DNA from 2 places in the Arthrobacter sp. NPDC093128 genome. Region 2 is predicted to be linked to the other one. Evidence: predicted binding sites of a transcription regulator. Region 2 holds the regulator's gene; the other holds the start of a gene.

Region 1 (7,896 bases), on a different contig from region 2:
CGGAGTCGGTGCGGGTCAGCTCGGCGCGCAGCTGGGCAACCCGTGCTGCAACGTCCTCTGCCGATCCGGCACCATCAACGATGGTGGTGTTGTCCTTGGTGACCGTGATCCGGCGGGCCGTACCCAGCACCTCAAGGCCAACGGAGTCCAGGCTGAGGCCCAGTTCCGGGGAGACAACCTGTGCACCGGTGAGGGTGGCGATGTCCTGCAGCATTGCCTTGCGGCGGTCACCGAAGCCCGGAGCCTTGACGGCAACGACGTTCAGGGTGCCGCGGATGCGGTTGACGATCAGCGTGGACAGTGCCTCGCCGTCGACGTCTTCGGCAATGATGAACAGCGGCTTGGAGCTCTGCAACGCCTTCTCCAGCAGCGGCAGGAAGTCCTGCACCGAGGAGATCTTGCCCTGGTTGATCAGGATGAGGGCGTCTTCAAGGACAGCTTCCTGGCGTTCCGCGTCGGTGACGAAGTACGGGGACAGGTAGCCCTTGTCGAACTGCATGCCCTCGGTGAGGACCAGTTCGGTCTGCGTGGTGGAGGATTCCTCGATGGTGATCACACCATCCTTGCCGACCTTGCCGAAAGCCTCGGCCAGGAGCTCGCCGATCTCGTCGCTCTGTGCCGAAATGGCGGCGACGTTGGCGACCTGGGTGCCTTCGACCGGGCGGGCGTTCTCGAGCAGGCGGGCAGCAACGGCTTCCACTGAAACCTCGATGCCGCGCTTGATCTGGCCCGGAGCGGCGCCAGCCGCAACGTTGCGCAGGCCTTCCTTGACCAGTGCCTGTGCCAGGACGGTGGCCGTGGTGGTGCCGTCACCGGCAACATCGTTGGTCTTGGTGGCTACTTCCTTGGCCAGCTGTGCGCCAAGGTTTTCGAACGGGTCATCCAGTTCGACTTCACGGGCGATGGTCACGCCGTCGTTCGTGATGGTGGGAGCGCCCCACTTCTTGTCCAGCACGACGTTGCGGCCGCGCGGGCCGAGCGTCACCTTGACCGTGTTGGCGAGCTTGTCGATGCCGGCTTCAAGCGACCGGCGGGCAGCGTCGTTAAACGCAAGCTGCTTTGCCATGGTTTTGTCCTTTCAAGACAGAAACCCCGCGCAGCTGATCTGTCAGACATGCATCAGACTGATCGGCGGCGCGGGGGTCCAAGAGTTACTTTACGACGATCGCCAGAACGTCGCGGGCGGACAGCACGAGGTACTCGGTGCCGCCGGTCTTGACTTCGGTTCCGCCGTACTTGGAGTAGATAACAACGTCGCCGACGGCTACGTCGACCGGAACACGGTTGCCGTCCTCGAAGCGGCCGGGGCCTACTGCGACAACTTCGCCTTCCTGCGGCTTCTCCTGCGCGGAGTCCGGGATAACCAGGCCGGAAGCCGTGGTCTGCTCGGCTTCGAGCGGGCGGACAACAATACGATCCTCAAGAGGCTTAATAGAGACCGACACTCGGACCTCTCCTTCTACGTCAGTAAATTCATGGACTGGAAAACTGTTGCGCCTCGGCATGCAAACCGTCGTCGCGGTGCCGGCAGCAGCGTGGCTGGCAGTTCTCCATGTGTTAGCACCCTCCTAGGGAGAGTGCTAATGATGACTCTATGTAAGTGGTTAGCACTCGGTCAAGGCGAGTGCCAGAATTTCGTCCCCGGTGAACGCTTAGCGCCCTGCCAGGTCCTCAAAGTCGACGTCGTCGCCGTCGTCCGTGTCGTCGTCTTCCGTAACGTTGCGGTTCCGGTAAAGCACGACGGCGGCGGCGAGCGCCGTGACCACCGAGGCAATCAGGAACACCAGTCCGCCCGTGCGGACGGCAGTGTACGACTCGCGGATCTGCCGTGCCTCGTCGGTGGCGTCCTGGATGTTCTTGCCGCCCACCGAGTACACGGTCGCGTTGAAGGAATCCAGGATGAAGATGATCACCAGGAGCGCCAGGCAGAGCACGGCGATGGCGGAACCGGCGATCAGCGCCGGCCTGGCGTACTTCGCAAGGCCCTTTTGTTGGTGGTGGTCATTACTCTCCGGCTGCGGCCCTGCACTGTCTTCCATGCTTCCCACACTATCCGCACCGTGCGTGTCCGCCGCCTCGATTAGGCTTGATGACATGGCTGACGCACCGCAGGACCTGATCGCCCCGCTCCTGACCAGCGAAGGCTGGGAGCTGTTGGCCTCGCTGGGGCCGTACCGGGAGGACGATGCGTTCCGGCTCAATGAATCACTCCGGAAGGCCGGCCACTCCCCCGCCCTGGTGTCGGCGGTCCTCACCCAGTCCCGGCTGCGGACCAAGGCTGAAGCCAAGTTCGGCGAATTTGCCCGCCAGATGATTTTCACGCAGGCGGGGCTGGAGCAGGCCACGCGGCTCAACGTGGCGGCCAGGCACGCGGAACGGTTCGCGACCGCCGGAATTGAGCATGTGGCCGATCTCGGCTGCGGGCTCGGTGCCGATTCCATGGCCTTGGCCTCGATGGACATCAGGGTCACCGCCGTGGAAATGGACGAGACCACTGCCGCCTGCGCCACCATGAACCTGATTCCCTTCCCGCACGCCAGCGTGGTTCACTCCGATGCCACCTCCGTTCCCCTCGACGGCGTGGACGGCGTCTGGCTGGATCCGGCCCGCCGCACCACCTCCAGTTCCGGGACGCGGCGAATCTGGGATCCGGAGGAATTCTCCCCGCCGCTGTCCTTTGTGGAATCCCTTGCAGGGTCGGGACGGGCAGTGGGCGTGAAGATGGGACCGGGCATTCCGCATGATTCCGTCCCGGCGGGCTGCGAGGCGCAGTGGGTTTCCGTGGGCGGCGACGTCACCGAGGTGACTTTGTGGTTCAACGCGGTCAGCCGGCCGGGCATCCGGCGGGCGGCGCTTCTCCTCGGCCCGCAGGGCGCCGCGGAAATCACCAGTGCAGAAGAGTTCGACGCCGGCCCCGTCGCCCCTGTGGGCCCGGTGGAGGGCTACCTCTACGAGCCTGACGGCGCCGTCATCCGGGCCGGCCTCGTGGCGGACGTCGCGGCCCGGCTCGGCGGCCACCTCGTGGACGAACACATCGCCTACATCTGCGCGCCCGAGCTCCTGGATACGCCGTTCGCCAGGGCCTACAAGGTCCTGGAGGTCATGCCCTTCAACGTCAAGGCCCTCAAGGCCTGGGTGAAGCAGCACAACATCGGCGTGCTGGACATCAAGAAACGGGGCACCTCGGTCACCCCGGAGGAACTCCGCAAGCAGCTTCTCGCCGGGGGCGGCAAGGGGTCCAAAGGCAAAAAGACGGCCACCCTGGTCCTCACCAGGATCGGCGAGGACCGGGTGGCCATCTCGGTGGAGCCGGTACAGCCCGGCGCCTAGCCCGCTGCCGGGCCTTCACCGTTGCCGGCGCCTAGCCCGCTGCCTGCTGCCGGGCCTTCTCTGCTACTGCGCCCGCATGAAGTCTTCCGCCGCCCGGACCTGCTCGTCGGTGGGCCGGACACCGGTGTACAGCACGAACTGCTCCAGGGCCTGGATGGTGGCTACTTGTGCTCCGGTGATGACCGTCTTGCCGGCAGCACGGGCCGCCCTGATGAGGGGCGTCTCGGCGGGCAGCGCAACGACGTCGAACACCACCTGCGCGGCGTCCACCGCCTCCGGCGGGAAGGACAGCGAATTGACATCCGGACCGCCGGCCATCCCCACCGGGGTCACGTTGATGATCATGTCCGCCGTGCCGCCCGCATCCGCCGCGGGAAGCTCTGGGCTCCACTTGAACCCGTAGAGGTCCGCGAGCGGTTTACCGGATGATTCGTTGCGGGCGATGATGGTGACGTGCCGGAACCCTGCGTCGCGGAGGGCGGCGGCGGTGGCTTTGGCCATGCCGCCGGAACCCTTGAGCAGCACCGAGTAGTGGGCGGGCACGGCGTTGCGCTGCAGCAGCTGCTCGATCGCCGTGTAGTCGGTGTTGTAGGCCGTGAGGCGGCCGCCGTCGTTCACGATCGTGTTCACCGAGTCGATCGCTTTGGCCGAGGGGTCCATGACGTCAACCAGCGCAATGACGTCTTCCTTATACGGCATGGACACAGCGCAGCCCCGGATGCCCAGGCCCCTGACGCCGGCGATGGCCTGCGCCAGGTCCGTGGGCGCGAAGGCCTTGTAGATCCAGTTCAGGCCCAGCTGCTCATACAGATGGTTGTGGAAACGGGTTCCGTTGTTGCTCGGCCGGGCCGAGAGGGAGATGCACAGGGTCATGTCTTTATTCAGAATTGGCACGTGGTCCATTAAACGCCCGGCAGCCGCAGATCCCCCTTAAGGACAGGGCAGGCCGCGAACTAAGACGGACCGGCCGGCACTATTACGCAGCCGGGCAGCGGCGCTCAGCAACCGCTGCCGGGGGCGAAGGGCCCGACGGCGACAGGCAGCTTTCCGGGGGCGGTCGCCTTTCCCGCCAGGACGGCGGCCAGGGCGTTGAAGGCTTCCTGGCTTCGCCCGTACAGCGCCACCTTGGCCGGCGCTGCCGAACCCGCCAGTGACCACGGCGCATCAAGAGCCACCGCAACATCGCCTTGGGCCGGCGGCTCTTCGTAGCCGATCAGGGTCACGAGGGGGCCTGCGCCGACGGTGATACCGGCCGCACGCGCCGCTTGGACAAAACGTGCCCGGTCCTGTTCACTTCCCCCGGCCAGCCGGACGCTGCCGGGCACCATCGCACCGCGGCACGGTCCGGCAAGGACGGTGACTGCCGCCGCGGAAACACGCTGGGAGAGTCCGGAACCGCTGCCCGGCGCGGCGCCCTGCGGGGCAGGGGTCCGGGCGCGCCACATCATCATCGTCACCACCCGCTGGGCCGCCTCCTCCAGGCGCGGCAGAGGCAGCGTGCCCGATTTGACGGCACTGACCACTGCCGCGTGGGCCGCTGCCACGTCCCCGGGCATCAGCAGCAGGTCCGCACCCGCGGCCAGCGCCCGCGGTGCGGCTGATTCATCGGGGAACTGCTTTTGCACCGCGCCCATGTTGAGCGCGTCCGTCACGGCAACGCCCTTGAAGCCCATGCCGCGCAGGGCCGCGTAGCTCGGTTTGGACAGCGACGCCGGAATTCCCGGTTCCAACGCCGGGACGGAAATGTGGCCGGTCATAATCATGGGCAGGCCGGCATCGATCGCGGCCTGGAACGGTTTCCAGTCCTTCGCCCGGAGCTGCTCCACGGTGGCCTTCTGCACGGGCAGGCTCTCATGCGAATCGACGGCTACGGAACCGTGCCCGGGAAAGTGCTTGGCCGTGGGCAGGAGTCCGGCCGAGAGCATCCCCTGGGCAAAGCCGACGCCAAGGCTGGCCGCCGCGTCCGCGTTCCCGGACATTGACCTGGCGCCGATGGTGGGATCCTGCGGCCCGGCGGTGACATCAGTGGCAGGCGCGAAGTCCGCGTTGAAACCCAGCCCGGCCAGCTCGGAAGCCAACGCCTTGCCGGCATCGGTTGCCAGCGCGGGGTTGCCTGCGGCGCCGTAGCTCATGGGAGCCGGCCATTCCGTCAAGGGAGCTCGGAGCCTGGCCACCACGCCGCCCTCCTGGTCCACCCCCATGATGGCCGGCCAGGTGCGTCCGTCCGCCTCGGCCGCTTTCTGCAGGCGGGCCAGTCCGGCCGCCATGGCGGCGGTGTCCACAGTGCCGTCGGCAGCGCGCGGCACGTTATCGCCCATGACGATTGATCCGCCAAGGTGCAGCCGTTCCATGGTGGCCGCGTGGGCAGCGAAGTCGGTGCCGGCGAAGAACGGCATCAGCACCTGTCCGGCCTTCTGTTCAACGCTCATTTTCGCGACGGCGGTGCGCGCCGCGTCTTCATCCTTCTGCTGCGGGCCCCAGCCCAGTTGCCGCTCCCCCGGGGCGGGTGTGGAAGCTTTCGGGGTTGCCGGGCGGCCCGAAACAACGGGTCCGGAGCGGGAGGCGCTCCCCGACGGCGTTGCCGACGAAGTGTCCGGCGACGTTCCGGAACCGGACGGAGCGGGCACACCGGTGCAGGAGACGGATGCCAGCACTGCCGCCGTCACCGCCAGAGTGGCTGCTGTTTTGGCCACTGTGTTCCTGTGAGCACTTTCACTGCGTCCCTGAGTCCAAGCCATCACCTCGATGCTACCCCTGCACTAGACTTGAACCACCCGTTGCCCGCCCGCAGGCGGCTTCGTCAGGTGACGGCGGAACAGTGAAGGGACCACATGAAGATTGATTTCGCTTCATCCAGGCAATCAACTCTTGGTGTGGAATGGGAGCTGGCCCTGGTCAACGCGCAGACGGGCGAACTGGCCTCGGTGGCCAACGAGGTGCTCCGCGGCGTGGCGGCCAATCACCCTGAGCTCAACGAGGACGATGAACACCCCCACATCAAGCAGGAACTCCTGCTGAACACCGTGGAACTCGTCACCGGCATCTGCGAAACAGTGGCCCAGGCCAAAGCCGACCTCAGCAGTTCCTTGGCAGCAGTCCGGGAAGTCACCGACCCCATGGGCGTCGAAGTCTTCTGCGCCGGAAGCCACCCATTCAGCCCTCCCCAGCTGCAGCCGGTGACGGACAAGGCCCGCTACGCCAAGCTGATCGACCGCACCCAGTGGTGGGGCCGCCAGATGGTCATTTACGGAGTCCACGTGCACGTGGGCCTGGACAGCCGGGACAAGGTCCTGCCGGTCCTGGACGGCCTGGTGAACTACTTCCCGCACTTCCAGGCGCTGTCCGCGTCCAGCCCGTTCTGGGGCGGCGAGGACACCGGCTATGCGTCCCACCGTGCCCTGATGTTCCAGCAGCTTCCCACTGCCGGCCTGCCATTCCAGTTCTCCACCTGGGCAGAGTACGAGTCCTACGTCGAGGACATGTTCACCACCGGAGTGATCGACACCATCTCCGAGATCCGCTGGGACATCCGCCCGGTCCCCAACCTCGGCACCATCGAGATGCGCATCTGCGACGGCCTGGCCACCCTGGAGGAGGTCGGCGCCATCGCAGCCCTGACCCAGTGCCTGGTGGACGAATTCTCCACCACGCTGGACAACGGCGGGACGATTCCCACCATGCCGCCCTGGCATGTTCAGGAGAACAAATGGCGCGCAGCCCGGTACGGCCTCGAGGCGATCATCATCCTCGATGCCCAGGGCAACGAGAAGCTGGTCACCGAGCACCTGCTTGAAACCCTGAACCGGCTCGAACCCGTGGCCGCGAAACTCGGCTGCTCGGACGAACTCGCCGACGTCGAAAAGATCATCAGCCGTGGAGCCGGCTACCAGCGGCAGCGCCGGGTGGCCGCGGAGCACGGCGGCAACCTCCAGGCCGTGGTGCTCGACCTCGTCGGGCAGATGCGGAACGGCCCCACCGCCTGAGGCGCAGCGCCTCCATTCGACCCTGAGGCGGCGCCGCGAAGCAGCGCCGCGCTCCGGCCTTGCCCGGGGCTACGCCGAAACCGTGGTGACCGGCATGGACGAATCCGGGGCGAAGCCGATCCCGCTGGGGTCGATACCCGCCATGACCAACTGGGCCCCCAGGGCGGCCACCATGGCACCGTTGTCAGTGCACAGCGCGAGAGGCGGAACGGTCAGCCTGATCCCGGCCGCGCTGCACCGCTGTTCGGTGAGCTGCCGCAGCCGCGAATTCGCCGCCACGCCGCCACCCAACAGGAGTTCGGTAATGCCGTTTTCCTTGCAGGCGAGCACCGCCTTGGACGTGATGACGTCCACCACTGCCTCCTGGAAGGCAGCCGCGATGTCCGCGACCGGCACCTCTTCCCCGCGGGCTTCGAACTGTTCCACGCAGCGGGCGACGGCGGTCTTCAGTCCGCTGAAGGACCAGTCGTAGCGGTGGGGGCCGGGTTCCTCCGCGCTGCCCATGTACTTGGGCTGCGTCAGTCCGCGCGGGAACCTGATGGCTTTCGCGTTGCCGGTCCGGGCGAGCTTGTCGATGGCCGGC
Region 2 (7,896 bases):
TTCCGGCGTCGTGTTCTGGGCCTCATCGAGGATGATGAAGGCGTCGTTAAGGGTGCGCCCGCGCATGTACGCCAGCGGGGCCACTTCGATGGTGCCCGCCGCCATCAGCCGGGGAATGGACTCGGGATCCATCATGTCGTGGAGGGCGTCGTAAAGCGGCCGCAGGTAGGGGTCGATCTTGTCGCTGAGGGTCCCGGGCAGGAAGCCCAGCCGTTCGCCGGCCTCGACAGCGGGCCGGGTGAGGATAATGCGGCTGACTTCCTTCTGCTGCAGGGCCTGGACAGCCTTTGCCATCGCTAGGAAGGTCTTGCCGGTACCGGCGGGGCCGATGCCAAAGATCACTGTGTTGGCGTCGATCGCGTCCACGTAGTTCTTCTGGTTCAGCGTCTTCGGCCTGATCGTCTTGCCGCGGCTGGACAGGATGTTGTACGTCAGCACCTCAACCGGGTTTTGGAGCGACTGGCTCCGGAGCAGGGCCGCGAGCTGTTGGAGGACTGCCGGCGTGATGACCGTTCCCCGGTCTACGAGCCCCCGCACTTCGTGGAGGAGGCGCATGATCCGGGGAACGTCCGCGGCGGGGCCGCTGATGGCCAGTTCGTTGCCGCGGACGTGGAAGTCGACTGCGGGGAACTGTTCCTCAATGAAACGGAGGGCCTCGTCGTGGCTGCCCAGGGACTGAACCATCTGTTCGGAGTTGTCAAAGATGACCACCTCCGTCCGGACACCGGGAAGACTATGGGGAAATTCACCTGTGGTGCGCTCACCGGAGCTGAACCGGGGCCTTCCGTTTGTTGCTTCAGTCATGGTGCCGGCCTGCGGGCCTCTGGTCCCCTCCAGTTAGGAAATTTGTCGCTCTGCCTGATCAGTTCGCCTTCGCTGCGTCAGCGTCGGGCTCCGTGCCGGGCCGAGTCCTTCCATCTTACGCCAGTACACCGTGCGGGAGCCTCGGACCGTTGCCGTCCGGTGTTCCGGGTGCAACCGTTTCGTTGCAGGTTCCCGTCATTAGGTATCAACTTCGTATCGGCCTCATATCGTTCCCGTTGCAGTTCGGCCGACCGTCCGTAAACGCCGCTGGGGGCCGGAGACTCCATGTAATGCTGGAATCCATCGCAGAGTGCGACACAGGCACGTTTACACGTACCACGTTTACACGGACAGGGCGGAGGAACCCGGAAGCACCATGGAGATCTGGAATCCACGACGCCGGAACACAGCGGGAGGCAGTCGGGCACGCTCCGCAGCGCTCCTGTTTGTGCTGCCCGCCGCCCTGGTACTCTCCGGCTGTGTGGCCACTCCGCAGCCGCCCGAAACAACCGCCGCCAGCACGCCCCAGGCCATGACCGGGTCCGCCACCGCCGGCGTTCCCACCACGAGTGCACCGCTGGAGACCACGCAGGCTTCGAACAAGGCTCCGGTGTACTGGATCGGCCGCAGCAACGAAAACGTCTTCCTCTACCGTGAATTCCGGGACGTCCCCGAGCAGGAAAACCCCGTCACGCGGGCGCTGCGTTCGATGATGTCCCAGAAGCCGCTGGATCCGGATTTCTTCACCCCGTGGCAGAACCCGAAGAAGCTTGCCACCTCAATCTCCGGCAAGAACGTGATCACGGTGGATGTCTCGCCGGACGCCTTCAACAGCAATCTCGACGACGACATGGCAAAGCGGGCCATCCAGCAGCTGGTGTACACAGCGACGGCTGCCGGTGCGAGCTCGGGGCTGGTGGACTCCGGCCAGCAGATCCAGGTGGTAATCCTCGTCGACGGCCACACTGATTACCTCGCGTTCAACCACGTCAGGCTGGGTACGCCTACTCCACGCGGCGCGGGCATGGTGGCGCCGGTCTGGATCATTGATCCACAGGAAGGTGTGGGCGTTGCTGACGGTAGCGTCAAAATCAGCGGACGAAGCACGCTCCCCGGGGCCAAGCTCCGGTGGAAGATCCTGAAGGTCGAAGGCGGCACCGACAGGGCGGCCTATCTGAGCGGTGACGTCACGGCCTCGGCCGAGGCGACGCAGTCCGGGCTCTTCTCCCTGAACGTCAATCTCGCACCGGGAAACTATGAAGTCCGCGTTTCCCAGATCGATCCCGGGACGCCCGACCGTGAAATGAACGTGGACACGCGCGGCTTCACGGTTGAGTAGCACCTGAGCGTTTCACGGCAACACCCCTGAATCAGCGGACGCTGCTACCAGCGTCCCAGGATATCGCTGGCGAGAACCGTGGCGGCCGGTCCCGCCGTGGAAGACCTGAGCACGTGGTGGCCCAGCAGTGCCGTCACCGCACCGGCGCTGCACAGCTTGGTGACCTCCCGCGGACTGATTCCGCCTTCCGGCCCGACAATGAGCAGGATTTCACGCGGCCCGGGACCACCCGTCCCGCCGTCGCTGTCACCGTCGCGCCAGGACTCCAGAACAGCGCGGAGCGGCCGGACGGCATCCTCATGGAGGATGATGGCCAGGTCCGCCGCGGCGACGGCGGCCTGCAAACCTGCACCGTCGACGGCGGCACGGACCTCGGGAATCCAGGCCCGGCGCGCCTGTTTGGCCGCTGCGGTCACCACGGACTGCCACTTGGCATGCGCCTTGGCGGCCCGCTCACCTTTCCACCGGACGATGGAGCGTTCCGATTGCCACGGGATGACCGCATCGATTCCCAGTTCGGTGGCGGTCTCCGCGGCAAGTTCGTCGCGGTCGCCCTTCGCCAGCGCCTGAACCAGGACAAGGCGCAGGTCCGGGCGCTCTTCGGTTTCGAGCGCCGCGCACTCCACGGTCAGCTCGCCTTGGCCGACGGCGACGACGGTCCCGGTCAGCCTTTTGCCGGCGCCGTCGGCTATGTCAACGGATTCCCCTACGGAAATCCGCTTGACGGTGACGGCGTGCCGGGCTTCGGCTCCCTGAAGGACGTACTGCGACCCGGGAACCTGCTGGTCCAGTGCTCCTGGGGTCGCGAAAAAGACCGGGTTGCTCACCGCTACAGGTTACCGAACCGGTCCCGCAGCTTGGCGAACACACCGCCGCTGGCGGTGAGTTTGCCCTCGGTGTACTGCTCGCCCCGGAGTTTGGCCAGCTGGCGGAGGAGGTCTTCCTGTGCGGCATCGAGCTTGGCCGGGGTCTCGACCTGCAGGTGGACCTTCAAGTCGCCGCGGCCGTAGCCCCGGAGATGGGTGACGCCGAGCCCGCGCAGGGTGATGACCTCACCGGACTGGGTGCCCGCCTTGACGTCGATTTCCTGCTGCCCGTCGAACGTGTCCAGGCTGAGTTCGGTGCCCAGGGCTGCGGCGGTCATCGGGATGTGCAGGGTGGCGTGAAGGTCGTCGCCGTCACGCACGTAGGTGGCGTCATTGTTGACCCGGATCTCCACGTACAGGTCGCCGGAGGGGCCGCCGGCAGGCCCGGCTTCGCCCTGGCCGCCCAGCTGGATGCGGGTTCCGGTGGCTACGCCGGCAGGGACCTTGACCGTCAGTGAACGGCGGCTGCGGATGCGGCCCTGGCCGTTGCACTCGTTGCAGGGATCCTTGATGACGGTTCCGAAGCCTTCGCAGGAGCCGCAGGGGGCGGCTGTCATGACCTGGCCCAGGATGGAGCGGACGGCCCGCTGTACCTGGCCGCTGCCGCCGCAGATGTCGCAGCGCTCGGGGTGGGTTCCGGGCTGGCAGCAGGAACCCTCGCAGGTGGGGCACGTTACGGCTGTGTCGACCTCAAGCTTCTTGTTGACGCCGAAGACGGCGTCGCGAAGGTCGATGCGGACGCTGATCAGGGCGTCCTGGCCGCGGCGGACGCGCGAAGCGGGCCCGGCTGAGCCGCCCGCTCCGAAGAAGGTGTCGAAGATGTCCTGGAAGGCGAAGCCCTGGCCCGAGTAGCCGGCACCGCCGAAGCCGTTGTCCGTGCCGTTCTCGTTGCCGGTGGTGTCGTAGACACGGCGTTTCTGCGGGTCGGACAGCACTTCATAGGCGTGCGTGACAGCCTTGAAGCGGTCCGAGGCATCCTCGCCGGGGTTAACGTCCGGGTGCAGGGTTCGCGCAAGCTTTCGGTAGGCTTTCTTGATCTCTTCGCCCGTCGCTTCGGGTGAGACTCCAAGAACGTCGTAGTGGCTGCTCAAAGTTCGTATCTCTTCCTGGTTGTACTGCCTGTGATGCTGCTGCCGCACCCCGCAAGCCGGGAAACGGAGGCCTGGTTGGGTGATGAAGGACCGGTCAAGGTCCGAGGATCCTGGAAAGGTAGCGTGCCACGGCCCGGACCGCGGCCATGGTGGTGGGATAGTCCATCCGGGTGGGGCCAAGGACGCCAACCTTGGCACTGGAGCCGGGGCCGTAGCCGGTAGCCACCACCGAGGCCTCGGCGAGTCCGTCGTACGGATTCTCGCGGCCGATGCTGACGGTGACGCCACGGGGGTCCTCCGCCATTTCGCTGAGCAGGCGGAGCATGACCACCTGTTCTTCGAGTGCCTCGAGGACCGGGCCGATGCTCAGCGGGAAGTCAACATTGGATCGTGCGAGGTTGGCGGTTCCGGCCATGACCATCCGCTCCTCGCGGGTGCTGCTGGCCAGGGCGTCGAGGCCTCGCGCCAGCGCCTGGGCGGCATGCCGGCGTGACGGTTCACACGCGGCGACGACGGCGGGCAGCGCCTGCGGGAGAAGGCTCAGCGGTGTGCCGGAAAGGCTCTTCAGGAACCGTGTGCGAAGGCCGCCGAGGGCGTCGTCGCCGAGGGCCTGCCCGACGTCAATGACCCGCTGTTCGACTTTTCCGGTGTCCGCAATCAGCACGATCAGGACCTGCCGCGGTGCCAGCAGCACGAACTCGATGTGCCGCACCATGGCACGGCTAAGGTGTGGGTACTGGACCACCGCCACCTGGTTGGTCAGCTGCGACAGCAGCCGCACGGTGCGTTCCAGGACATCGTCCAGGTCGTCGGACCCTTCCAGTAGCGTCTGGATGGCCCGCCGTTCTGCCTGCGACAGCGGCTTGACCGCGGAGATCTGGTCAACGAAGAGCCGGTAGCCCTTGTCCGTGGGGATGCGGCCGGCACTGGTATGCGGCGCCGTGATCAGGCCCTCGTCCTCCAACGCCGCCATGTCGTTGCGGATGGTGGCACTGGAGACACCCAGATGGTGCCTTTCCACCAGCGCCTTGGAGCCCACAGGTTCGCGGGAATGGACGTAGTCCTCCACGATGGCGCGCAGTACTTCAAGCTTGCGTGGTTCGCTCATTCTCCACCTCCGATCGGCTTTCCCGTGCCATGTCCCGGCATTGCGCCAGGCGCATATCCCGTCACCCGTTAGCACTCGTCATGTCTAAGTGCTAACCAGTCTAATATGAGTCGCCGCGTTGTTAGCATTGGTACCGCTCCGGGCGAAACTCCGGCGCGGAACCGGACGTGCGGAAAAATGAAGGCACGGCCGCCCTGGTTCCCTCCTCCTAGTGCAAGGCAGTGTGTATCGGATGTCGTACCAGAACTGGGGCCCGCAGGACATCACGGCTCCCCGGAAATCCGAGCTTCCCGAAGTTCCGGTTGAACGCGGCATGGTGCTTGAAGACGTGCAGTCCGGCTGGGTGGGCGCTGTCACCAGGGTGGAGAAGTCGGGCGGCATGCATGTTGTGGCCCTGGAGGACCGGCGCGGCAAGTCGCGCACCTTCCGCCTCGGCTACGGGTTCCTCCTGGAGGGCCTGCCCATCCGGCTGATGCCGCCTGCTCCCCGCGCGCAGGCAGCCCCCGCCGGATCCAACCGGACGGCCTCCGGGTCGGTGCGGGTGGCCGGCCATCGCGCGCAGGTGGCCAAGGCAAGCCGCATCTGGGTGGAAGGCAAGCACGATGCCGAACTCGTGGAAAAGGTCTGGGGTGACGACCTCCGCGTGGAGGGCATCGTCGTCGAGCCTCTGCACGGCATCGACGACCTCACGGCGGCGGTTGCCGCGTTCCGTCCGGGCCCCGGCCGGCGGCTGGGGGTGCTGGTTGACCACCTCGTGGCCAACTCAAAGGAGTCGCGGATCGCCGACGCCGTCATGGCGTCCCCCGGCGCCGCGGGCAACGTGCTGATCGTCGGCCACCCCTACGTGGATGTGTGGCAGGCGATCCGCCCCGCAGTGCTCGGCATTGACGCGTGGCCGGTTATACCGCGCGGCGTCGACTGGAAGACCGGAATCCTGACGGCCTTCGGCTGGCCGCACGAGACAAAGGAAGACATCGGCCTGGGCTGGCAGAAGCTGCTGGGGGCCGTCCGCAGCTACGCGGACCTGGAACCGTCCCTGCTGGGCCGGGTGGAAGAGGTCATCGACTTCCTCACCGTGCCGTAAGGGGCCGGTGGACTCTCCGAATGCACCCCTGACCCAGTATTCTTGATACGGCGGTTGTTGCTGTTGTGGCAGCGTCCGCTTTTCCGGGAACCACCGCACCACTGCAATCCGAAGGACGACACCGTGGCAGAAGACGCACGTGAACAAAGGGACAACCAGGCCGGCCATGGCCAGCCCCAGTATCATGGTGTCCCCGCCAACGCACTGCCGCTGACGGCCAACGAAGACCGGCAGTGGGCAACGCTCGCCCACTTCGGCGGCATCCTTGGATGTGTCCCGTCGCTGCTGATCTACCTGATCTTCAAGGAGCGCGGGCCGTTCACGGCGCAGGAGTCCAAGGAAGCACTGAATTTCACCCTGCCTCCCACCGTCGCGGCGGTCATCTGCAACATCCTCGTGATGCTTCCGGTCGTGGGAAACATCTTCGCGGTGCTGGCCACGCTGATCTGGATCGCCGTGACCTGCTTCTCGGTCGCGGCCGGCATCCATGTGAACCGGGGCCAGCCGCACCGGTACGACTTCAACCTGCGCTGGATCAAGTAACCGGCTGAGGCCGGGCGCTGCCGGACGGCGAAGCCGGAGTCAGTCGGGAAGGATCCTTCTGACCACGGCGTCGGCGAGGAGCCTGCCTTTGAGCGTGAGGACGAGCCTGCCCTTGAACGCCAGGGCGGGGTCCACCAGCCCATCGGCGATCAGCCCCGCAACGGCATGCCGTCCCGACGATCCCAGCCCGGCAACCTCGAGTCCGCTGCTCAGCCTGGCTTCGAGCATGACCCGCTCAACGTTCCGGGTTTCAGCGTCGAGCGTCTCCCGGCCGGCTGCCGGCGACACGCCGCCGGCGAGCCGGCCCGCGTAGGCAGTGGGGTGTTTGACGTTCCACCAGCGGACGCCGCCGACGTGCGAATGCGCGCCGGGGCCGATCCCCCACCAGTCATCCCCGCGCCAGTACGCCAGGTTGTGCCGGCATGCCTGTTCCGGCGTACGCGACCAGTTGCTTACCTCATACCAGCCGAGGCCGGCGGCGCTGATGAGTTCGTCCGCGAGTTCGTACTTGTCGGCATGGTCGTCGTCGTCGATTCCGGGAACTTCGCCGCGGCGGATCTGGGCGGCCAGCTTGGTGCCGTCCTCCACAATCAGCGCGTAGGCACTGATGTGGTCCGGCCCGTAGGACAGGGCGGTTTCGAGTGAGTACCGCCAGTCCTCCAGGGACTCGCCCGGGGTGCCGTAGATGAGGTCCAGGCTGACCGCGAGGCCAGCGTCCCGTGCCCACTGCACCACCTGCGGCACGCGGCTGGGCGTGTGGGTGCGGTCGAGCACCTTCAGCACATGCGGGACGGCGGACTGCATGCCGAACGACACACGCGTGAAGCCTGCGTCAGCCAGCAGATGGAGGGACTCCGGGGTGACTGAATCCGGGTTTGCTTCGGTGGTGACTTCGGCGCCGGGCTCCAGCCCCCATTCCGCAACGGCCGCGGTGAGGATGCGGGCCAGGTCCTCCGCGGGCAGCAGCGTCGGCGTGCCGCCGCCGAAAAAGACCGTGCCCAGCCGGCGGTCAGGCAGTCCGCTGGCCCGCAATGCCTTGGCGGCAAACTCCACCTCGGCGA

The links. Region 2 encodes HrcA, which represses chaperone genes, less so after heat shock. Its sites were predicted from a motif close to TTNGCACTCGNNNNNNNCGAGTGCNAA; they were not measured.
Region 1: a site for HrcA is predicted at 1,605-1,631, ahead of groES (co-chaperone GroES). Genes of this name have one in related genera too.

What each region holds. Positions count from the first base shown of each region.
Region 1 is NZ_JBFBEY010000001.1:209,292-217,187, reverse strand. Features, by position in the region: gene groL (chaperonin GroEL) at 1-1,066, opposite strand, end outside; gene groES (co-chaperone GroES) at 1,152-1,445, opposite strand; gene AB0N24_RS01085 (hypothetical protein) at 1,653-2,039, opposite strand; gene AB0N24_RS01080 (class I SAM-dependent methyltransferase) at 2,095-3,330, shown strand; gene AB0N24_RS01075 (shikimate 5-dehydrogenase) at 3,394-4,224, opposite strand; gene AB0N24_RS01070 (glycoside hydrolase family 3 N-terminal domain-containing protein) at 4,329-5,759, opposite strand; gene AB0N24_RS01065 (glutamate--cysteine ligase) at 6,162-7,313, shown strand; gene tsaD (tRNA (adenosine(37)-N6)-threonylcarbamoyltransferase complex transferase subunit TsaD) at 7,383-7,896, opposite strand, start outside.
Region 2 is NZ_JBFBEY010000003.1:261,002-268,897, reverse strand. Features, by position in the region: gene AB0N24_RS05040 (PhoH family protein) at 1-804, opposite strand, end outside; gene AB0N24_RS05035 (GerMN domain-containing protein) at 1,181-2,143, shown strand; gene AB0N24_RS05030 (16S rRNA (uracil(1498)-N(3))-methyltransferase) at 2,188-2,970, opposite strand; gene dnaJ (molecular chaperone DnaJ) at 2,973-4,100, opposite strand; gene hrcA (heat-inducible transcriptional repressor HrcA) at 4,195-5,208, opposite strand; gene AB0N24_RS05015 (DUF3097 domain-containing protein) at 5,441-6,292, shown strand; gene AB0N24_RS05010 (DUF4870 domain-containing protein) at 6,416-6,835, shown strand; gene hemW (radical SAM family heme chaperone HemW) at 6,875-7,896, opposite strand, start outside.